4 regions of the Paenibacillus sp. FW507-14B1B genome follow, and region 1 is predicted to be linked to each of the others. Evidence: riboswitches for the same ligand, from Rfam matches in the RefSeq annotation. Region 1 holds a riboswitch; each other region holds the start of a gene.
The links. Region 1 has a riboswitch for cyclic di-AMP ahead of AC3WJJ_RS08715 (C40 family peptidase). Riboswitches for the same ligand answer to the same signal wherever they lie in the genome.
Positions count from the first base shown of each region.

Region 1 (6,012 bases):
GGATCATTACCTTTGACAAAAAAACCTGTAGAGATCACTTGGATTCCATCTCGCTGCAGTGGTGTGGGACGACTATTCGTAGGTTCAGGTTTCTCATGAATCCCCATCATGTCAGGTATACTGAAGCCATAAATATCAGCATCAATAATGCCGACTCTTTTACCGACTTTATGCAAAGCTTTTGCGAGATTCAGAGTCACAGTAGATTTACCAACGCCGCCTTTGCCACTAGCAATGGCGATGAATTTCACCCCAGCTTTAACCATGGGGCTCACTGGAAAGGGATTCGGAGCTGCAGGTCTTGCTGCTGATTTTGTCTGTGATTGTTGCATCTCCAGTGCTCTAACGGATATGTGTTGTTTCTCCTCTTCGGATACTGTCTTTATTCTTATATGTATATTTGATACTCCTATGGTACGAAGCAGCTCTTCGATCTGCTGTTTCTGGGTTTCTGTTACGCCTTGTGTCTGATCTTGTTCGGTAGCGATCAGGGTCAGTGCAGCTTTGTCTTCCTTCAACATGACATCACGGATGTATCCAATCTGAATCAAAGGAAGTTTTAGATTGGGGTCGATGATGGTTGCCATTTTGCTCTCAAATATCTCTCTATTCATAAGTCACCTCTATACATGCTTCTTGAATGCCGATTTTCTTGTTCATTTCAGTTTAAAGAAGTTGAAACGACTAGTCAATGAAAGCTCGATTGTGATGTATTTTGTGAAAATTTTGTGAGTATATATCCATTCTACACAGAAACCACACAATTTCTGTTTAATAAGAGGTAGCCTCGTTTGCAAAAGGTGAAATTCGATTCTGAAGGGAGAACTACCTATGTCACATGAACAAATGCAGAAATGTATCGATGAATGTCTACGTTGTATGCAGGCTTGTAACCACTGTTATTCCGCTTGTCTGGAAGAAGAACATATGGAAATGATGAAGGAGTGTATCCGCCTAGATCGAGAGTGTGCAGATTTATGTGCCTTTGCAGCACATGCAATGTCTATTAATAGCTCTTATGTCAAACAAATCTGCGAGGCATGTGCAGAAATGTGTGAGAGATGCGGCAATGAATGCAAAAAGCATGATCATGAACACTGCCAGCGCTGCGCCGAGGCATGTTTCAGATGTGCTGATGCATGCCGAGCTATGGCAGCTTAAACGATATTAGTAGAGTTAATAGTAGATTCTTGTTTAAAGAAGCAGCTCACATGAGTGAAATATGGAGCAAAAAATAAAGACATGGTGGAGTCAGGGAGGTTATCCCAGCACCGCCATGTCTTTATTTTGGTCTATTGCCGCCTTCTTCAACAGTTTATGGGCGAGTGAAAGCCATCCGACCTCAAGGCTGACTTTCGACAGGCCTCGAAGCAGAAATCGTCTAAACCCTCGGTTGTTCTTGATTTGCCCAAATACACTTTCCGGTTCCATCATCCTTCAAACCGACAGTGCGTACCCTTTCTCACTTCTAAGTTTCTCACGAGCTTGTTGTTTGTACCGAAGGTATTCCATGCTTACCGTGATTTCACGATTCCCTTTAGCTTTGGTGCAAGCTTCTTTGAGTGGACAACCTTCACAGCTTTCTCCCCGGTAGTGTCGCTTTCGAATCTCATATCCGCTCTCTGTCGAGTACCTTGGCGATTTGACGAGAGGAATACAGTCGCTGGGTGTAGGCGTAAATGAGGATCTTGGTGAGTTAGCTATTTCGTCCTCCACCTGATAGGCATCCTGGAAGATTCGGTCATCTAAGCGATTGACCGCTTCATTGACTACACGAACAAGGTGATTGGACGGAATGTCGTCCTCTAAATCCATTGGCAGATAAAATTGATCAATGGTATATTGAATGTACAAATCCTTCTTACATGGTTGGTCGTACTTCCATTCTACTAGAGGGCGGTTTCCTTCTGTTATCTGTCTTTGAATGGTATGCACGAAGCAGCGGAGAGAACGAAACGATTCCGGACCAGCGGTAGCGGTCGCCTTTGCCCCCGAATTTCTTCCTTGCTAGAATAATTCCCGGAAATTTGGGGGCAACAGCGAGGGGAGGAACGTTTCGTACGCGGAGCATCTCACAACAACAAACGAGGCCATCACGCAAGATCCTAGATCTTTTGGGACAGCCCCTTTTTGATGTCTTAATTTGAAATAACATCTGGTATAGTCCAACCGTTTACGGATAGGTAAAAAATAGGGGAATGATAGTGAGAGAAGGAATAAGTAGAGGAAGAAATTACATTTTTGTCACTCATATCATTGACATATCTAGCCAAAATATATTACAGTATGATAGGGTTACAAAATATTAATGAATTTTGCCGAATTTCGTTTTTGAAAACGGGGGAACCGATCCGGGTGAATTATTCTTGCAATAGAGGGAATATAGGAGACCTTCAGCCGAACCCTTAGCTAACTCCGTAGGCACCGAAGGGAGAAAGTGTTTTGAAGAAAGTCATTATATCATTACTAGGGTCTGCACTTATTTTTTCTTCTGGCGCCTTCACAGCATACGCTGATATGCCAAAGCTTCAAAGTCAAGTAACACAGTTGGTTGGAACTCCGTATAAATGGGGTGGAACAACGGAAAGTGGATTTGACTGCTCAGGATTTATTCTGTACATAATGAATCAATATGATCTAGATTTGCCTCGTACATCCGCTGCACAAGCCAAAGCGGGGACTCATGTAGATCAAGAAGACCTTCGAATGGGAGATTTGGTATTCTTTAATACAAGTGGTCGTGGAGTTTCTCACGCAGGAATTTATGTCGGAAATGATCAATTTGCTCATGCATCAACAAGTAAGGGTGTAAGAATCAGTAAATTGTCTGAATCTTATTATAAGACTCGTTATGTAACTGCACGTCGAGTGATCAGTCAAGAGAATTATGTGCAGATGGTAGGAACTATTAATTAATAATGAATCAAAGCCCGCGATTAATATCGCGGGCTTTTTAAATATATGATCGTATTTCAAAGTGATGAACATGGAGGATTAATCGTTATGTCTTACTTATTTCGAAGAGAAATTAACAACTGGCATTCCTGGGGAGCTGTTTATCAGTCCATAGAAGATTTCAGGCTATTAATAGAAGAAATATTTGCAAGAGAACAACTGACTGGAGCAGAGCATATCTCTCATTTGAAGCCAGGAACTAATGCGGTGTTCAAAACAGGGGAATATGTCATTAAGATTTTTGCGCCATCAGAATCGGGTTTAGATACAGACTCAGATTACAGAGCTGAACAAACAGCAATGCAAAGAGCCATCCAGCAAGGGATTCATACGCCATCCATTGTTGCTGCGGGCACGTTAAAAGATAAGTATGCATTCAAATACCTCATTATGGATTATATTGAAGGGGAAAGTGCTGGCGATGTCTTCACTCAATTAACTCTCGAAAAAAAGAAACAGTTCATCAAAGAGCTGCAGCATAATTTATCGAAGTTAAATATTCGTCCTGATGAAGAGTTTAGTCGTGAATTCCTTATAGATAGAGCAGTACATAACGAGAGATGGCATATTGCAGCACCCGAAGTAAGCAAGCAAATTAAAGATTACCTAAGAGAGTATAAGATTCAAACTTATGTTCATGTGCATGGTGATCTAACAGGTGACAATGTACTGATCAACACGATTGGACAGCTCTATATTATTGATTTCGCTGATAGTACAATTGCACCGGTTGAATATGAGTTTCCTCCGATTATATTTGAATTATTGCAAAGTGATATCGAAGGTATTTTTGAGTTTATTAAGGGGCTGGGGATGAAGTATAATGAGTTTATTGATCGATTATTTGCAGGAACGCTGATGCATGATTTTGGTGCGAATTTTGTAAAAGCAATTTATGAGAAATATACAGGCAGAGAAATTACAGAACTGAATGATATTTTTGAAATCAAGAGATTGCTCCATAAGCATCTTCTGCCGAATTCCCTAATTACATAAGTTTAGTCTATCTGATTGAGGAGGGAAGTACAGCGTGTTTAAATTTTGGAAAGGTCGGGAGAAGAAAGAATCTGTTCTTGAAACTTCCGAGGCATCCACTCCTACTAGACAAGCAAGTACAGAAGAGAAGCTTGTCCTGTTACGAGGAAGGAACACCGAGCAGGATGTTGTTCCGGTTGTCGGTATGACGATTCTCGAACTTGCAGAACGGAATGAAGTTGATTGGAACTCTTTTTGTAAAAGAGGGACTTGTGCTCGCTGTCGTTGTCATATAAGTGAAGGAATGGAGTATATGTCCGCTGCGAATGAAGCCGAAGAGAATAGACTGGATCCTGAAGAGATCGATGATGGTTATCGTTTAGGATGCCAGACGAAATTCGAGAGAATAGGCGTTGTTTCTATTAAGCACGCACCATACTTCTAATCATATTTCATCATGATCGTACCCGGAGGCCTGTAATCAGGTTATCCGGTTTTTTTATCTTAAATACAATAACAGTTCAATTTGGAGGGAATATGATGAAGCGCTACGAGAGGGACACACACTTCTCTATATCGCAGAGCCCGATTCAAAACAAAATAGGTAGTGTCTTTGTACCGGTTCGAGACCTTGAGGAATCTCGACTGTGGTATTGCCAGCTCCTTGGGCTAAATGTAATGGAGTGTGAAATTTTGAATGGACATTTATGTCCTCTCCCTATGCAAGGAACCGGACTCATCTTAGACACAATGCCCATGTGGGGAGGCGAGGAACCGGGTGGAGCACCACATATTACAACGCCTGCATTCATGCTACTTACGAATGATTTGGAAGCAGCATTCGCCTACGCTGTGGAAACAGAAGTTGATATCGTGACGACGATCGAGAATAATCAATGGTTTGTTATTAAAGATCCGAATGGGAATCTTCTCATGATTTGCAAGGAGTAATCAGGTACATGCTCATCCGTACATTATATCATTAGGTTGGTTGGGGGCGTTTCAATTGTATAAGATCATCATAGTGGATGATGAACCCATTGTCCGAGAAGGAATTAGGGATCGTATTCAATGGGAAGAACATGGGTTTGTATGTGTGGGTGTAAGTGAGAATGGACAAGAGGCCTTAGAAGTCGTTGCTAGTCTTCGACCAGATGTCGTATTAACCGATATTTATATGCCTTTTATGGATGGACTGGAGCTCTCCCGACGCATCGTGGAGCTGTATCCACGAACGAAGATCATAATTTTGACGGGATATGATGATTTTGAATACGCACAGCAAGCTGTGAAACTACAAGTCACAGATTTTATTTTGAAACCGGTTACATCAGCGGAACTCCGTGAGATACTGGATAAATTAAAAGTCGAAATGGATGAAGAGCGTGGAAATCAGGAACATCTAAATCAATTGAAACAACAGTTAAACGAGAGTCTTCCGCTACTTAAAGAGAGATTTCTTGAACGTCTAGCGTCCTCAGCACTGAGCGATTGGGAAATATCGAGTAAAATGGCATACTTCGATATTGCACTGACCGGTCCTTTATTTGTAGCTATCGCGGCAGATATGGATGAACTGCGTCCTGATGACCATGGTACCGATAATGAGCTGTATGCTTTTGCTGTCTACAATATTATTCAAGAAATTATGAGCGATGAATCCGCTTCTGCTGTATTTCGTTATAAAGGGAATAAGGTTATTACTGTATTATCCGGAACGGGAGAAGAGGCAATATATACACGTGCCCAAGAAATGGCCGAGGCCATTCGCAGTTCCATTAAACGCTATCTGTCCTTTACGGTAACGGTTGGAGTGGGAACGATCTGTCGTGAACTGAAAGATCTCAGACACTCTTGCCAAGCTTCTGTATCGGCGCTGGAATATCGTCTGCTAATGGGTAGTGATCAAGTTGTAAGTATATTAGATCTAGAGAATAGAAGTTCAATGCCACTATATGACGGAACGAATGCGGAGAATGCCCTTGTATCTGCTATAAAGACAGGTACACCAGAAGATGTTGATCTTTCGATCAGTCGGTTGATCGGAGAACTTAAACATGCATCGATATCCATTGAACAGTG
Region 1 covers NZ_JBYSWS010000002.1:133,836-139,847, reverse strand. Annotated here, with positions in the region: gene AC3WJJ_RS08730 (Mrp/NBP35 family ATP-binding protein) at 1-614, opposite strand, end outside; gene AC3WJJ_RS08725 (four-helix bundle copper-binding protein) at 832-1,161, shown strand; partial or broken gene AC3WJJ_RS08720 (transposase) at 1,261-1,623, opposite strand; cyclic di-AMP (ydaO/yuaA leader) riboswitch at 2,307-2,439, shown strand; gene AC3WJJ_RS08715 (C40 family peptidase) at 2,443-2,916, shown strand; gene AC3WJJ_RS08710 (phosphotransferase family protein) at 3,004-3,951, shown strand; gene AC3WJJ_RS08705 (2Fe-2S iron-sulfur cluster-binding protein) at 3,986-4,375, shown strand; gene AC3WJJ_RS08700 (VOC family protein) at 4,471-4,881, shown strand; gene AC3WJJ_RS08695 (response regulator) at 4,937-6,012, shown strand, end outside.

Region 2 (6,012 bases), on a different contig from region 1:
TCCAGAGGTAATCCCTTCAAGTGCCTAAATACAGATGACCAGCGCACTAGATCCGCGAACTCTCTTGTCTCTGGCAGTGTATATTCTGCATAACCAGAAGCCGTACTGCAAGATATTTTGAACAAGCCGCAGTTCGGGCTACTTATACTCCTTGGTAAAAACCGCTCAGCATAGGCACAGTCAAAACGAAAGATTTCCATATACCGTATCGTTGTCTCTTGTAATGTAGGTTCCGTTAACGCTGGCAAAGGTTCGATTATTCTAGCCATGACGCGTGTCTCCTTTTCATCGGTTCGATTACAACTCTATTTGTAGATCATATGGATGAAGTTGGATGAATCATACGTTATGTCCCTTCTAAAGTAAATATCCATAACAGGTCTATATCTTCAAAAAATACACGAAAAGGTCAAATGAAAACGCGTACATCACACCCTGACATCGATTATCTATCTAATTGCACAGTATCTTGCGGCTTTACTTATTTTGAGAGATAAACAGAGAAATATAGAGCATCATGCAGTATAAATGAGATTTCATTTCACTTACCACCCTTTCTGGTTATAAAACAGCTCAAAACATGCTTCTCCCTCGATTTACATTCCAAATCGCCAGACGTATGATACGAAGCATGAATTGAACAATGAATTCACTTGAATCGCTGAATGCCCTTGTCATGCAAGGGATCGGGGGAACCAAATCAAGAGATGTGCAAGGTGGTGTGAGAGCCGCCTGAAGCATCTTTCAGGGGTGAATCCTGCTTCTAAATCCAATGAAATAATGGATTTCAGGTGCAGGTAGGGCGACTCTCACCGCCCGAATCCGTCAGCTAACCTCGTAAGCGTTAGAGCTTAAGCCATTTATGCCTTAATTCGCATAGATCCGCTTGCTTATAGGAGAGGATGATGAAGCTTGTGATCGGGTAATCTCGACCACAGAGGCCTCTAGCCCTCTGTGGTTTCTTTAGATGAACAAATGCTTTTATTCGCTGAGTCCTTGAATGGAAAAGGAACGGGGGAACCAAACGGGAGATATACATTTCTCTCTGGGGTGAATCTCATCGGCAGGATCACTGCCTATGGGTAGGGCGACTCTCACGCCCGAATCCGTCAGCTAACCTCGTAAGCGTTACTTAGAGAGAGGCAACGATTGTCGTGTGCAGGGCACGGTGTATTTCACTGTGCCATCCTAAAGCCACGGGAAGAGTGATCCTCCTTCCCTGTGGCTTTTTTGTTGTCTTCTCTTTCTAACCATTAGGAGGAGAAATCATGGAGGAATGGCAAGAAATGATATTAGTATCCGCACCAACCAAGGCTGGAGAGGAATTTATCCACCAGCTCATCTATCATAAAATCCCATTCGCAGCGATCGCGAATAACCGTGCAGAACGGGATCGTCTTGAGAGTATCGGGACGAAGAACATCGTCTTAATCGATACCACCGATGAACAAACCTGGATCATACCGGATTTTTCCGTGAGCAAAGTGTTTCTGTTCGAAAGCAGCCTGAATTTATGCTGCCGTTACTTGCGAATATGCCGCACATGGACATCAGATCCAATCTATGTCATCACCCATTCAAGCAATCCCAGATTAATTTATAAAGGACTTGGCGCAACCTTTGTGATTCATACCAATAACCATCATGTGTCCTTCTTAGTTTCATCACTCATCAGCTAACCTTGATCCATACTTCATTAAAAATGTTTTTGGAGGGATTTACATGCAGGATTTATACATGGTGCTCATTCTGGGAGGAACCTACACGCTATTCACCCTGTTTCTATCCTGGTGTGGACGCGTAGTCCATGAACCGGAGGCAGATAACGAATGATCATTATTATGTTATTGCTGATTTTTATCTTTTTATATTTGATTTACGCGCTGATTCACCCGGAACAATTCTAGGGGTGCTATCGAAGGAGGAAGCAATCAATCATGGGCATTATACAAATTGCCATCGTTATTCTAGTTCTGGTGCTGCTCGTTAAGCCACTCGGAACCTACGTATATCATGTATTTCGCGAAGAAGCCAGCAGGACGGATAAGTGGTTCTCATGGGTAGAGAAACCGATCTACCGATTAATCGGGCTTAAAGAACGTAAGGGCATGACTTGGAAAGTATATGCCCTTAGCTTTGTAATGACGAACATCGTACTCGTCGCCGTGGGTTATCTTATCCTACGATTGCAAAAGGCGCTTCCTTTCAATCCGAACGGGATTGAACATATGGAGCCAACACTGTCATTTAACACCATCATCAGCTTTATGACGAACACGAATCTACAGCACTATAGTGGTGAATCAGGACTGTCCTACTTCTCTCAGATGGCTGTCATCACGATGATGATGTTCACCTCCGCTGCAACGGGGCTATGTGTGGCGATCGCATTCATTCGGGCGATTACGAGTAAGGGAACGACCATTGGTAACTTCTTCGAGGATTTTGTTAAGGCACATACAAGAATATTTATCCCCTTAGCTTTTGCTGTGGCTCTGTTGCTCGTTGCTCTGCATGTTCCTCAAACCTTAAAACCTACGATTAACGTAACGACGCTTGAGGGTACCGAGCAGCAAATATCGGTGGGTCCCGTGGCGGCATTGGAGTCCATCAAACATCTGGGTACCAACGGCGGTGGATTTTTCGGTGTAAATTCTTCACATCCATTTGAGAATCCGAGTCCGCTGACAAATGTAATCGAAATCTTATCCATGTGGTGCATTGCGGCAGCTCTGCCGTACACGTTCGGCTTGTTCGCGAAGAACCGGAAGCAAGGTTGGGTTATTTTCTCCGTCATGATGGTTCTGTTCACCTTGTTTCTGTCGCTTGCCTATGTCTCGGAATCGAGCGGCAATCCTGCAATGAACCAGCTTGGAATCGATGCCTCACAAGGCAATATGGAAGGTAAAGAGGTCCGTTTTGGTGTTGCACAATCCGCTCTATTCACGACAGTCACCACAGCCGCCACCACCGGGTCCGTCAACAATATGCACGATACGCTGACCCCGCTCGGGAGCATTACACCGCTCTCGCTCATGATGCTGAATTCCGTGTTCGGTGGAAAAGGCGTAGGTCTGATGAACATGATGATGTACGCGATCTTGGCTGTATTCCTTGCGGGGCTCATGGTCGGACGTACACCCGAGTTTCTGGGGCGTAAGATTGAGGCAAGAGAAATGAAGCTGATTGCAATCGCCATTCTTGCTCATCCTTTTATTATTCTTGCGCCGACGGCGCTTGCGCTCATAACAGATGCCGGTCAGTCCGGTATTACAAATGGTGGGTTCCACGGCATTTCACAAGTGCTGTATGAATACACATCCTCGGCAGCCAATAACGGCTCAGGGTTTGAGGGTCTCGCAGATAACACACCATTCTGGAATATTTCAACTGGACTTGTCATGCTCTTCGGGCGTTATGTCTCCATGATTGCCCTTCTGGCCGTAGGAGGTTCTCTTCTACGCAAACAGTGGGTTCCCGAGACGCTTGGAACCTTCCGCACGGATAACCGGCTATTCGCCTTTATTCTCATTGCGGTAGTCCTGATCATCGGGGCACTGACATTCCTGCCTGTGATTGTGCTTGGCCCGATCGCCGAGCATTTAATGATCCGTTAAAAGAAAAGGTGGATTATTCTAATGAATAACAATCGAACAACTGTATTAACTGGAGATATGATTCGGAAATCACTGAAAGATAGCTTCATTAAATTAAATCCAATCACGATGATGAAAAATCGCGTGATGTTTGTTGTAGAGGTCGGTACATTTATCGTCCTTCTCATGACGATCTTGCCACAATATTTCGGTACAGAAGACAGCATCAGCTTTAATCTAACCGTGTTCCTGATCCTGCTCTTCACCGTCTTATTCGCGAACTTCGCCGAGGCCCTTGCCGAAGGGCGTGGTAAAGCCCAAGCCGACTCCTTGAAACAGTCCAAAAAAGAGATTACAGCAAACAAGGTTATAGACGGCGGTGGAACTAGGACTGTTCCATCAACCGATTTACGTAAAGGTGACGTCGTCATCGTCTCGCAGGGCGAGATGATTCCTGGTGATGGCGAAGTCATTGCAGGTCTCGCATCTGTCGATGAATCCGCTATTACCGGGGAATCTGCCCCGGTTATTAAAGAAGCAGGCGGAGATTTCAGCTCCGTAACCGGCGGTACACGCGTTGTGAGCGATCAGATCAAAGTCCGGATCACTAGTGACCCGGGTGAGTCCTTCATCGACCGGATGATCTCGCTAGTAGAGGGTGCGTCTCGGCAAAAAACACCAAACGAGATCGCGCTGAACACTCTGTTGACCGTATTAACGTTGATCTTCCTGATCGTGGTTGTCACACTTGCCCCGATCGCCAAATATCTCGGCATTGAGCTTTCGATTCCTGTTCTGATCTCTCTTCTTGTCTGTCTCATCCCAACCACTATCGGTGGTCTGCTGTCTGCTATTGGGATTGCCGGTATGGATCGGGTAACACAGTTTAACGTGCTAGCGATGTCCGGTAAAGCCGTTGAAGCTGCGGGCGATATCAACACAATGATTCTTGATAAAACAGGAACAATTACATTTGGTAACCGGATGGCAAGCCAGTTTATCCCGGTTGGATCCGAATCGGTTGACGCTGTCGCCAAGTGGGCAGCGGTTAGCTCGGTCCTTGATGAAACCCCAGAAGGCCGTTCGGTACTAGAGCTAATGAAGAAAGAAGGCATTGCATTTGACCCATCGATAACAACGGATGCAGAATTCGTTGAATTTAAAGCCGAAACAAGGATGAGCGGCATGAACCTGAAGGACGGCATGAAAGTCCGAAAAGGCGCAGTCGATGCTGTGAAGAATTGGGTTCAGTCACAAGGCGGAGCGATCCCATCCGACCTGATCGCCAAGAGTGACGCCATCGCTACCGAAGGTGGAACACCACTAGCGGTGGCAGTAGACAACCGGATTTATGGTCTTATTTACTTGAAGGACACGGTGAAACCGGGCATGAAGGAACGTTTCGATCAGCTGCGGAAAATGGGTATCAAGACGATCATGTGTACTGGCGATAATCCGCTGACAGCCGCAACCATTGCAAGGGAAGCAGGTGTCGATGATTTCATCGCCGAAAGTAAGCCAGAAGATAAAATTGCCGTCATTCGTAGAGAGCAAAGCGAGGGAAAGCTCGTTGCTATGACTGGTGACGGAACGAACGATGCGCCTGCACTGGCCCAAGCGGATGTTGGGCTTGCTATGAACAGCGGCACCACCTCTGCTAAGGAAGCCGCCAACATGGTCGATTTGGACTCCGACCCGTCCAAAATTATCGAGGTGGTTGCTATCGGCAAGCAGCTCCTTATGACTCGCGGTGCACTAACCACCTTCAGTATCTCGAACGACGTGGCCAAATATTTTGCCATTATACCTGCCATGTTCACTACTGCCATTCCAAGTATGAATGCACTCAACATCATGGGGCTCGGCTCACCCTTGTCTGCGATTCTTTCGGCCCTCATCTTTAACGCCATCATTATACCTCTACTCATTCCACTGGCAATGAAAGGTGTAGCTTATAAACCGATGAGTGCTTCCAAGCTGCTGCAGCGAAATCTTCTGATCTACGGACTTGGTGGCGTAATCGTACCGTTCATCGGAATCAAGCTAATTGATATGGTTGTCCATTTGTGGATATAACGATAGATATGGAAGGGATCGAATAACAATGAATAATCAGGAGCAAAAACAAAACCATACCGCCCGTTTTTCATTTAGCATCGCGTTAAGAGCAAGTCTTGTATTTATCGTCTTGTGCGGTATTCTCTATCCGCTTATAACGACTGGTGCCGCACAACTACTCATGCCGGAGCAAGCAAACGGCAGTCTAATCAAGGACAGTGAAGGTAAAGTGGTCGGGTCTGCGCTCATCGGACAAAACTTTACAGATCCGAAATATTTTCAAGGCAGGGTATCAAGCATTGAGTACAACGGAGCCGGATCGGGAAGCAACAACTACGCTCCCTCAAATCCGGACTTA
Region 2 covers NZ_JBYSWS010000004.1:230,743-236,754, reverse strand. Annotated here, with positions in the region: gene AC3WJJ_RS19810 (hypothetical protein) at 1-269, opposite strand, end outside; cyclic di-AMP (ydaO/yuaA leader) riboswitch at 650-859, shown strand; cyclic di-AMP (ydaO/yuaA leader) riboswitch at 977-1,143, shown strand; gene AC3WJJ_RS19805 (hypothetical protein) at 1,269-1,679, shown strand; gene AC3WJJ_RS19800 (potassium-transporting ATPase subunit F) at 1,830-1,907, shown strand; gene kdpA (potassium-transporting ATPase subunit KdpA) at 1,938-3,617, shown strand; gene kdpB (potassium-transporting ATPase subunit KdpB) at 3,639-5,672, shown strand; gene kdpC (potassium-transporting ATPase subunit KdpC) at 5,701-6,012, shown strand, end outside.
Region 2: it holds a riboswitch for cyclic di-AMP, as region 1 does, so the genes downstream of both, AC3WJJ_RS19805 (hypothetical protein) here and AC3WJJ_RS08715 (C40 family peptidase) in region 1, are expected to answer to the same signal.

Region 3 (6,012 bases), 1.3 Mb from region 1:
GCCAGTCTAACCACACTCCAAACTACTCTGCCTCCCCTTGTGAATGCATTTATGGAGAAGCATCCATCTGCTGAGATCAAATTAGTAACAGGAAAAACACATGAAATTGTTTCTTATGTCCGTGATAAACGGGTGGATGTTGGAATTGTTGCTTCATCTATTAATCAGCCTGGCTTAAATTGCATCCCTCTCTTTGATGACCACCTTGAACTCGTCGTACCCACAACACATCCTTTAGCAGATAGTCTCGATGTCGGAATTGAACAGCTCCAAGGGATGCCTATGATCATCTTCTCAACTGGAACCTGGTACCGAAAGTTAACGGACGATCTATTTCATCGCTGTGGAATTATGCCTGATATTCGCATGGAAATCGATTCGTTCGAAGCGATCGTGCGGCTTATTCCTACTTGTAAAGCGGCTGCATTACTTCCGAAATCATATCTTCGCCCCCAATTGCTATCGGATAACGGCCTTGTTGATATCCACATTCCTGCTCTAGTCGAAACGAGACGGACAACAAGCCTCATCTATGGGGACGCATCCGAACTAAGCAATGCAGCCAATAGGTGGATTGCCGAAACAGAGGTCCTATTTAGAGAACTTCAAGAGAACCAACAACAAACAACCTGACGCGAAGCGCGCCAGGTTGTTTACATTCATATCTGGTATCACCAGAATCATATTTATAATTACATATTACATATTTACAACTTCACCTTCAAAACGATCAATGTTCTCCTTCGCTCCTATAACAACCATGATATCTCCAGCGCGCAGCACATCCATGGCAGTCGGAGCCACAATCACACCCGCACGTTGGTTCAGCGCAACTACGCTAATCCCATAACGAACACGCGTGTTTAACTCATTTAATGTTTTGCCGTCCATACATTCCGTTACCGTCATCTCTACAATTCGATATTCTTTAGAAAGCTCTATATAATCGAGAAGATTCGGTGTAACAAGTTGATGAGCGACACGAATCCCCATATCTCTTTCCGGGAAAATAACCCTGTCTACACCCAGCTTTTGTAGCGCCCGTCCGTGTAGCACAGAGATCGCCTTGGCTACAACCGTATTAACACCTAATTCCTTGAGAAGAATTGCTGCAAGAATACTCGTTTGAATTTCATCTCCTATAGCCACGATGCCACAGTCAAAATTACGAATACCAAGCGATTTAAGTACTTCTTCGTCTGTCGCATCAGCGACCACAGTATGGGTGAGGAGCTCACTCATATCTTCGACCACTTCTTCATCTTGGTCGATCCCGAGAACCTCATATCCTAATTCCATCAATTCAAGCGCAAGGCTTGAACCGAATCTCCCCAGCCCTATCACTGCAAACTGCTTTGGTTTCATTTCTTAGCCAATCTCCTTATCCAATAATCATTTTACCTTCGGGATGACGATACAACTCTTTACCTTTCTTGGGTCCTAATGCATAAGCAAGTGTTAATGGACCGAGACGACCAGCAAACATCGTTACACAGATAAGTAACTTACCGAAGAGCGACAACTCAGGAGTTAATCCCATGGACAGCCCTACCGTACCAAATGCTGACGTAGCTTCAAAGAGTATAGTGAGGAAGCTGCTATCCTCTGTCGTTGATAGAATCATCGACACTGTAATAACCAGCAGCAGTGCAAGCAGCGTAATCGTTAACGCTTTAAGAATTCGCTCCTGAACCAAACGGTATCTGAACAACACAATATCGTCTCGGCCTCGCATCATGGCAATAACAGCGGCAATCATCATTGTGAATGTTGTCGTTTTGATACCACCACCCGTAGAGCCTGGAGAAGCTCCGATAAACATCAGTATAACCATGAAAAATTGAGTAGCCTGACGTAGCTCAGTTATATCTAGTGTATTGGCTCCCGCTGTTCTCGGCGTAACTGACTGGAAGAAGGAGCCTAGAATTTTCCCGCCCCAATTCAGCGAGCCCAGTGTCTCTGGATTTGTAAATTCAAAGATAAAAATAACCACAGCACCTATGAGAATCAGCGCCCCTGTCATGGACAACACCACTTTAGAATGCAGTGAAAGCCTCCGACTCTTCCTATAATCAACCAGATCAGCCATGACGATGAATCCAATCCCTCCGGATACAATCAGGAACATCACCACAAAGTTAACAAGCGGATCATATACAAATCCAGTCAAGCTCTTAAAGTCGCCAAACAGATCAAACCCCGCATTATTAAACATGGTTACCGCATGGAAAACGCCGAAGTAAAGCGCCTTACCAAACGGCATATCAAAAGCCCAGCGGATGGTTAGCAGTATCGCTCCGCACGCTTCAATCACTAAGGAGTACAGTAGAACCCTGCGGATCAAACGCACGATTCCTTCCATTGAAGATTGATTCATCGCTTCCTGAAGAACTAGACGGTCTTTCAAGGAAATGCGTCGCTTCAATACAAGCGCGAACAGTGTGGCCATGGTCATGAAACCCAGACCACCGATCTGTATCATTATCATGATGACAACCTGTCCGAAGGAACTGAAGAATGTCCCTGTATCCACCACGACAAGACCTGTTACACAGGTAGCAGATGTCGCCGTGAACAAAGCATCCATAAAGTTCAGCGGTTCCCCTGTCGTATTGGAAATCGGGAGCATGAGAAGCATCGTCCCAATCAGGATAATGGCCCCAAATCCCATGACGAGAATTTGCGGCGGCGACAAGCGAAGCCATTTAATTTTGGAAGTCAACATGTTCACCTCTTTAAAAAAATCAAAGAAAAAAAGACACTGGAAATCCAATGCCTTACGCGTTTGGGTTCCTGTGCTACAGCCTACGAGGTTAGCTGACGGATTCGGGCATAACACAGGTCGCCCTATTCACTACCTTTCGGAAGCGAAATTCACCCCACTTAAATGGTTCCCCCATTTTCATTACGAAATTCGGCTGATCTATTCAATTAACGTTATCCAATATTATGATTCATGAACATGTTCAATAGCATGTAGTGATTATAACGCAATCCTTTAAGGATACCAAAGCCGTTTTAGACTTAAATTAACTTAAAAATGAACCGAATTGGGCATATTCTAGAGTAGTAGCACATGGTTATCTACGCTTTTCGAAATCTTTCCTTCATTTTCATCGAATTTTTCATAAATTTGAATGGGATAAGCCGTTTGTGTCTTTCATATCTATGTTATATTGACTTTATGTCTTCATGAGAACAGCTAGCTTAATCTAATTGATAACTCGCTAATGCCAAAAGGAGGAATGACATGAATAAAGCAGGACACCCTCTTCATCTTAAATCTGACAAACAACCATTGGTACTACTTGGAATTATCGGTCTCATTCTATTTCTCATCTTTCAGGTCTTTCCATCCACAGCCTCTATTACATCCGAGGTCAAAACACCCGAAATGATCACCAAGGAAGCAGCCATCAGTGCTGCTGAACGATTCGCACAAGAACATCTGCAGTATAGTAGGACTTCCACTGAGAAACCTCTCGTTACATATCAATCCAGATCTGATGTTTATGGATATCTATCTAAAGAGAATTTGCTCCGCGAGTACAATAAAAAGTTTGAGAGCAAATACCCCTATGATGTCTATCGAGTTCGGTTAGTGCAAGCTGATGGAGCAGCCCTAAACGTAGACGTCCATATGCAGAATGCTAGTGTAGCAGGGTTTTCTTATGATCTGCCTGACTCTAGTTATGAAGGTGCCCTCCTACAAAAAGGTGACGTCCGCAATCAGATGCTTCGTTTAATCGAAGGAGAGATGTCACTGGCTGAAAAGATGTCACTAGCCGAGCCTTGGCTAGAGAGAGAGGGATATAGTGTATCCAACCTGAAACAGATCACCAAAGAAGGCGATCCTGGACTGATATATCAAGACCCCGAAGCTAAGATTGGGAGTTCACAGCTTCAGCTGAAATTCTCCTTCGAGGATAATCAACTTCGTTCCTATGAACCTGTATTTTCGGTTCCGAAGGACCACACAGCCTATGTAGAGAAACAGACACTAAACGCAACGCTGCTCACTCTGCTGGGATATGGTTTATTCACGCTAATCTTGGGGATCTTAGCCATTGTATACAGTGTAAAAACGAAAGCTCACACATCATTTAAACGTGGTATCTTTCTTGCCGTGTTACTGTTTGTTATTCAGATGCTGAATACCTACAACCTAATTCCCGTCTTCCAAGCGGAAGGTATGTCAGATGCCGGTATCATGGGTATGATGATTTTTTATGCCGTATATTCTCTTGTATTCTCAGCACTCTTGTACTTCTCTCTTGTTGGAGGAAGCGGACTATGGCGTAAGGAAGATGGACTGAATCCTTGGCCACGTGCAGGCGAAGCCGGGTATGGTTCTTACGTGCTAGAGAGCATGAAACTAGGATATATATGGGCATGTATTTTGCTCGGAGCTCAGTCTTTGATCTTTATCGGATTGAATTTCACACTCCACACCTGGTCTACAACAGATGCCTCACAATCACCTTATAACATGCTCTATCCATGGCTCTTTCCATTGATGGCGTGGCTGGCGGGAATATCCGAAGAGGCAGTATACCGTCTGTTCGGGATCAAAATGGTAAAAAAAATCGTACGGAACACATTTGTGGCAAGTCTGATTACTTCCACCATTTGGGCTCTCGGACATACTTTGTATCCGATTTATCCGGTCATTTCAAGACCGATTGAGCTCATTATCATCGGACTCATGTTCAGTTACATCTTCTTACGATATGGATACTTAACTTCGGTATTTGCCCATGTTGTGTTCAACAGTATTCTGATGGGCTTCAGCCTCATGATGATGAATGATCCATTCAACCTAGGAATGGGCATCTTCTACATCATTCTGCCGGCCATCGTTGGTTATGTAATCTATAAATTCAATAAATCAAGAGTACCTAAAACAATCTAACCAATTCCCTTCATTACTTTGGCAACAAAAAAACGGCTTCTCGTCCATCTTCTGGATGAAAGCCGTTTTTCTTATGTCATTACAATTAAGTTATAAGAAGAAGTCCTTTATTTACGACTCCTCATCACGCAGTGCCTTCAATATTTCCTTAGCCAGTTTATCGCCTATGGACAGAGGACGGAAATCATCAATGCCAGCTTCTTTTATCTTTTTGATCGATCCAAAATGCTTCAGTAGCATCTTTCGGCGTTTCTCTCCTATGCCTGGGATGGAATCCAGCTTCGAAGTCACCATCGATTTCCCGCGTTGTTCCCGGTGGAACGAGATCGCGAATCGGTGAACTTCATCTTGTATACGCTGAAGCAAGTAGAACTCTTGGCTGTCACGTGGCAGTGCTACCGGCTCCGGTGGGTCCCCAACCATCAGCTGTGCTGTCTTATGCTTCGCATCCTTCACAAGCCCGCAGACAGGTATAAACAAGCCTAGCTCATTCTCCAGAACATCAACAGCTGCAGAAATCTGACCTTTGCCTCCATCCACTACAATCAGATCAGGCATCGTTAGATTTTCCTTAAGCACCCGTTCATATCTACGGCGAATAACTTCTCGCATCGTTCCATAATCATCCGGACCTTGTACAGAACGTATCTTATATTTACGGTATTCTTTTCGTTCCGGCTTCCCGTTGATAAATACGACCATAGCAGAGACAGGATTCGTTCCTTGAATGTTCGAGTTATCGAATGCCTCAATTCGGTGTAGCGTATCGAGACCGATAACCTCTCCTAGATTAGCAGCAGCAATCGTTGTCCGTTCTTCATCACGCTCTATAAGTCTAAACTTCTCATCAAGCGATACCTTCGCATTTTGTGCAGCCATCCCAACCATTTGCCGCTTCAGCCCTCTTTGCGGTACATGAACCTTCACACCAATCCATTCCTGCAGAGCAGCAGCTCCACCAGCAGCGTCCACCGTTCCTGCTCCCTCACCAAGAAAGTCTTCGGAATGTTTGGAAGATTCCGCTTTAGGATTACCGTCCGATTCAGATACAGCAGGTTCCTTAGTCTCCGCAGAGGTCACTTCCTCGTTCTCCATAACGG
Region 3 covers NZ_JBYSWS010000002.1:1,450,314-1,456,325, forward strand. Annotated here, with positions in the region: gene AC3WJJ_RS15365 (LysR family transcriptional regulator) at 1-633, shown strand, start outside; gene AC3WJJ_RS15370 (potassium channel family protein) at 700-1,365, opposite strand; gene AC3WJJ_RS15375 (TrkH family potassium uptake protein) at 1,382-2,725, opposite strand; cyclic di-AMP (ydaO/yuaA leader) riboswitch at 2,788-2,930, opposite strand; gene AC3WJJ_RS15380 (CPBP family intramembrane glutamic endopeptidase) at 3,251-4,912, shown strand; gene uvrC (excinuclease ABC subunit UvrC) at 5,024-6,012, opposite strand, start outside.
Region 3: it holds a riboswitch for cyclic di-AMP, as region 1 does, so the genes downstream of both, AC3WJJ_RS15375 (TrkH family potassium uptake protein) here and AC3WJJ_RS08715 (C40 family peptidase) in region 1, are expected to answer to the same signal.

Region 4 (6,012 bases), on a different contig from region 1:
CACACTTCGTTACCAATGCGACATTAGCAATGATGGCGATTTCGCCGTGGATGCTACCCTAAAAGACCTTCTTCCGAAACACCTATCTCTCGTTCCTGGAAGTATACTTATGGATGGTAATCCAGTACATGGAGCCAATCTTTCACAAGGGATATTTCTAGGGACAATAAGACCGGATCAACAAGTGAAGGTGACTTTTGATGCAATTGTAGAGAAGATAAAAGCTCCTCCCCCAGCATCCATTGTTGCAGAAAATCAAGCTTCTGTTACGTTTACATTCCGTATTCCAGATGGTCGTCTCATTCGTCAAATGTCACTTTCCGATAAGGTCACCGTTGAATTGTTAGCTCCAAACTTCATGGTAACAGCCGTTCCGGATCATTACTTGGTTGGTCTTGGCGAATTACTATCGTTTACGATTACGGTCAAGAATACTGGATCACTCGCAGCAGAGTTCAGCTTGGACGGATGGAATCAAGACATAGACGTTTTTGAGAAAGGTGTGGTCATTCTAGAGGATGAACACGAAATTCCGCTTCAAGGCTGTCCTTACCCACTAGGTATCCTGAATCCGGAAGAAACCATTCAATTCTGTTATCTAACTAAGGCATCAGAGGCCATTGATGAAGAAATTGAAGATGTGACCGGGTACTTTCTGTTTACTTACCTTACAGAAATCGACGAATGTATGTACAGTGGCGATTTCCGATCAAGCATGATTAACATTTTATTGGATATGGATAACGAATAATGGGTTTAATCTTTTGATTGTTCAAAAAAACAGCGTTGGCTTTAAAAAAAGCCTAACGCTGTTTTTTTCGTGTATTCAAGTGGGGAACTTATATCATCTATTTCTTTAAGTGATATGGAACTGTCGTAACAATGACATCCTTCCGATACAGCAAGTATGCACGAATCATAAGACTGGTTTGGTTATGAAGTAGGTTTTGCCAGCCTTTTTTAGGAATGAATTGAGGAATTACGACCGTTACTTGATATTGAGATTCAGCCGCTTTACGCTGCACTGTATCAATAAATTTACCTAATGGCTGAATAATACTCCGGTATGGAGAATTTATCGTCACAAGCCTAACATCGGGTCTCCACTTCTTCCACTTTTCTTCGAATCGAGTTAACTCTTCTCTTTCAAACGGAATGTAGAGTGCAATAACTTGGTCAGCTGATAAAGACTTCGCATAGTTTAATGAATGCTCAACGACATGAGTTATTCCTGACACCGGCAGAATAACAACATTACCTTTGATTTCAACCGATGGTTCACAAGTTGAGATGCGCAGTTGTTCACCAACAGCATCATAATGCTTCTTAATTCGATAGAACACATACACGATGACCGGTAAGAATATAAAGAATGGCCATACCTGTGAAAACTTAGTCATGAAGAACATTAGGAATACCGTTAAACTGATCAATGCTCCTATTGTATTAATCAAGAGTTTTGGCACATATCCTGCCGGTTTCTCACGAATCCATTTCAACATCATCCCTGTCTGAGAAAGTGTGAATGGTATAAATACACCCACTGCGTATAAGGGAATGAGGTGCTCGGTTTGACCATGAAAAGCAATAATCAGCAGTATGGATAAGAAGCCGAGAATCATAATACCGTTCGAATATCCTAACCGATCTCCCCGTGCGGTAAACATTCTTGGAATAAATTTATCCTTAGCTAGATTAACTGCAAGAAGCGGAAATGCTGAATAGCCTGTGTTGGCAGCAAGAATAAGAATAAGTGCTGTAGTTCCCTGGATAAAGAAGTACATAAAATTACGTCCAAAAGTCTGCTTGGCTATTTGAGATACGACGGTCTCCTGCGCTGTTGGTGCTATCCCATAATAATAGGCAAGGAATACAATCCCTGAGAATAATACAGCTAACAGGATTCCCATGGCCATTAGTGTTCTTGCTGCATTTTTAGGTGCAGGATCTTTAAAGTTAGGAATTGCATTGGAAATCGCTTCAACGCCTGTGAGTGCCGAACTTCCTGAGGCGAATGCCTTTAAGAGTAAAAACAAACTAATTCCAGCAACTGGCGTACCGATCGGAGCATGTAAATCTGGAGAAACATGCCCCGTGAATATATTGTACATACCCACCACAATCAAAATAAATAATGCAAATACGAATAAATAGACAGGGTATGCTAACACCGTAGCAGATTCGGTTACTCCACGGAGATTTAGAATTGTGATCAGTATGACAAATGCAACAGCTATACTCACCGTATGTTCATGGAGTGCTGGAAATGCCGAAGTTAATGCATCTGTTCCTGCTGAGACGCTGACCGCTACAGTCAAAACATAATCCACGAGTAAAGAACCCCCGGCAACAAGTCCAGGGAGAACTCCTAGATTTTGCTTAGATACAACATACGCTCCACCACCGTGCGGATAAGCATAAATGATCTGACGATAAGAAAGTATCAAGGCCGTTAGTAGAACCAATACTCCGATCCCAATAGGTATTGAATACCAAAGAGCTGCTCCACTTATTGTAATGAGAACAAGTAGGATTTGTTCAGGACCATATGCCACGGATGATAAAGCATCCGAGGATAGGATGGCTAGTGCTTTTTTCTTGTTAAGTTTTTGTTCTCCTAACTCGTTCGATTTCAATGGTCGACCTATCAAAAGTCTTTTTAATGCTGCCATCGTTAGTTCACCGCCAGTGGATAAAATTATAGGAATGGATGTGTCTTACGGCGTCCCGTATCAGCATTTAGGCACATCAAAAAAGCCACAGGAAAGTTGGACTTTCCCGTGACTTGAAAAAACAAAGTTCACGACAAATCCTCTTTCATAACGCTTACGAGGTTAGCTGACGGATTCGGGATCGAAAGTATCCCTACACTTAGCAACTAGCCAAGTGATTCACCCCTGAGATGAGATTAGCCTCATCTTAATGGTTCCCCCGCTTCTGATTAAGAATTCAGCGATCTAGGACTATTCAATGTTGCTTCCAAACTGGAATCACATTCAAGATTATGAATGAATCTTACTCCCATCCCGTACTTACTGTAAAGATCCAAAGAGACACAAATCGGTTTAAAAATACCGGATATCATTTCATGATACCGATTACAAAGGCTCAACACCCTTATTATCGTGAATTATCTCGATTTCGCTCTTGTTATTAAAGAAAAAAAGAGAAGACGCATTTAGGTCTGCTCTTTTCTTTTATGAATGATCTGATTTTGAGCCAATAAGGCGACTTAATGTGGACTTAACACGAACGCTAGGTGCCTATTCTCCATATAGGATCAACTTTTCAGAACTCTCATTTTATTTTAAGCTCAATTACAGGCTCTTCATGTTCCTGTACTGTTGTTTTTGATCTGTTGAGTTCAGGAGATAACTTCAAAACGATTGATTGGGGCTCATCCAGCATATTGCTGCCAAATACATACTGCATCCCGTCCTCAGTTCCGCCTCCTGAGATACTAGGCGCTTTGTACATTTTCCCTTCAGCCGTTTCTGAGACAATTTCATGGTGATTAAGCATTTCGCTAATTGAAGTTCTAGTTTTAAAATTATTTGTTTTCCCAGGATTATATACGAATGTAGCTCTTGTCATCAGCGGAGAAACTTCAACCTTGGATAACAACACTTGATGATCGCCAAGCATAAACGATTGATCCGGTTTATATATCTCCGTCTTGGTTAAAGAAAATTTCGGGTCCAAGTCGAACTCTACCTTTATTCGCTCTGAATAGTTCATCTCTGAACGGATCGTGCCTGTCTTGGGATCAGAAAGCTTACCGGGATCAACGGAGGCAATTTGGAAATCGACTTCAATACGATTCGGTAAAGGCTTACTACGATCAAATTCTAACGTTGAACGCCCCTGCCAGCTCTGACCTTCCAAGCCACCAATTTTCGACGTATTCCCTAGATAACGACCTGTTTGTATGTCTGTCATGCGAACACTGTTCACATCATATATTTCCCGAGTCGAATCTGATGTAGCCGTATACAACAAGATTAACTTGTTCTCGTCTGCAGTAACGGCATCGATGGTAATCTGGTAAGGTCCTGATTTCGCCGACTTGTTGATCACCTGTATATAGTCATTTCGTATCGCAGACTCCAATGTACCTCCATCAATATCGTAGGCGGCCATACTCTTAAACTTATCCAGGGTACCCCAGTCCATCGTTCTTTCATTGACTACCTGTGCTGTTTGTGCTGGCTGCGGAGCGTGGGTGTCCATCAGCGGACTAAGTAACAATAAACCAATAGCCATGATGGTTGTGAGGGATATAGCCGCCATTTTCATCGTAAAAGATCGTGATTTCCGTCGTGTCCGTCCCATCGCAAACCCACGCTGAATGGCATATGTCGCATCCATAGGATGTAAGTGCTGCTTCTGTTCTTGTTGGATAACGTCTGCCTCAGTAAACATAGCTTGCTCTTCCTGACTAGTCATCTTGCCATTCCCCCCGATTTTTCATTAATTTCCTTAATTGCTCCAGCCCCTTATGCTGCCAGGTCTTTACCGTCCCCTCTGGCTTGCGGAGAATCGCAGCAATCTCTGATAATGTCATGTCATTGTAGTATTTTAGAAGCAGCACATGGCGATACTTGGGTTTCACCTCTTTCAGAAGAGACCATATCACAAGTCTGTCATGATTGAATCCTTCAAAAGCATGTTCACGAGTGGCTTTTTCCAACTCTTCATCAGGCAACAGTACTGCCCGTTTACGTCGTCTCTGTTCATCAATACAAACATAGATCAAGATACGAATGATCCAGGCTTTGAATGCCTTCTTATCTTTTAATGTTGAATGCTTAACCCATGCTCGGCAAGTCATCTCCTGCACGGCTTCGAGGGCATCATGCCGATTGCGCAAGTAACTATATGCAATACTAATCAGTGTATCTTGGTGTTCCATAATGGACTGGTAAAAATCGGTCTCCTCATCCGTTCCTGCCAGCACCACCTTTTTCATCTCGGCTTGGGAGCCCATCATGATCTCCTCTCCTTTTCCTTTCTCTATAAAACGTTCTGTAAATGAAGACGAGCAAACACGTAAAACAGTTTTTTTATTTGAATTTAATAACTCATGGGTGTAATGTACAACTAAGATATTGGATAAGTTTAGTAATCATAGGAGGGGTTATGTGTTTAAACGAGTTACTTTAAAGTTGGCTGCGATCGTTTTACTGTTCGTACCCGTACTTTCATCTCCGGTTTATGCGGCGAAACAAGATGCTAACATAGACCATGGGCTCATACTCAATAATCGTGTCTTCATTCCATTACGAGCTGTCTCTGAACAATTCAATATACCTGTGAAGTGGTATCAGAACGAAAAGACCATATCCTTACAAAAAGGTGATACTAAAATTCTACTAGCGACAAACGTTAATCGAGGAATTGTGCTTACTCCATCTGTCTCTGAAGATCTTGAATACGACCTTAAATATATTGAGACTGACTCTCCGGCTCAGATTATTGATGGCTCTACTTATGTCCCGCTTCGATTTATAAGTCAGTCACTAGGTGCAAATGTGACTTGGAATCAACAATCCAAAGAAGCCCATCTTACATTGGATGGCTTGCAAATTGTGGTCAACATCAAGCAACCAACCTATGAAACCGTCCAAAAAATTACAGGCACTCGACTGCAGCAACTATCTCAGAAATTGAATGAAGCAGCAGACCTATCGTTAATTAAAAATATAAATTCTCATTTCAAAGCATCTTTTACGGATTATTTCATTGATTCCATTATGAAGAATAACGAATTAAGATCGACGGATTTAAACCAAGAACCTCCAGTAACCACTGTTAATTATACAAGTAAGAATTCCGCTATCTGGATACAATCTACGGTACTCGGTCCCACTTTAACTGGTGATCAGGATTATGTAGAGGATCGAATCTGTAATTTGATCTATATCAATGGAGTATGGAAAGTGAATAGCGTTGATTTCAAGTTACGGCTAATCCCTTATTTGGTTCAATAGCGATACAAATCAATTAAAAAAT
Region 4 covers NZ_JBYSWS010000001.1:626,413-632,424, forward strand. Annotated here, with positions in the region: gene AC3WJJ_RS02740 (hypothetical protein) at 1-751, shown strand, start outside; gene AC3WJJ_RS02745 (APC family permease) at 849-2,672, opposite strand; cyclic di-AMP (ydaO/yuaA leader) riboswitch at 2,808-2,965, opposite strand; gene AC3WJJ_RS02750 (DUF4179 domain-containing protein) at 3,298-4,446, opposite strand; gene AC3WJJ_RS02755 (sigma-70 family RNA polymerase sigma factor) at 4,439-4,990, opposite strand; gene AC3WJJ_RS02760 (copper amine oxidase N-terminal domain-containing protein) at 5,142-5,990, shown strand.
Region 4: it holds a riboswitch for cyclic di-AMP, as region 1 does, so the genes downstream of both, AC3WJJ_RS02745 (APC family permease) here and AC3WJJ_RS08715 (C40 family peptidase) in region 1, are expected to answer to the same signal.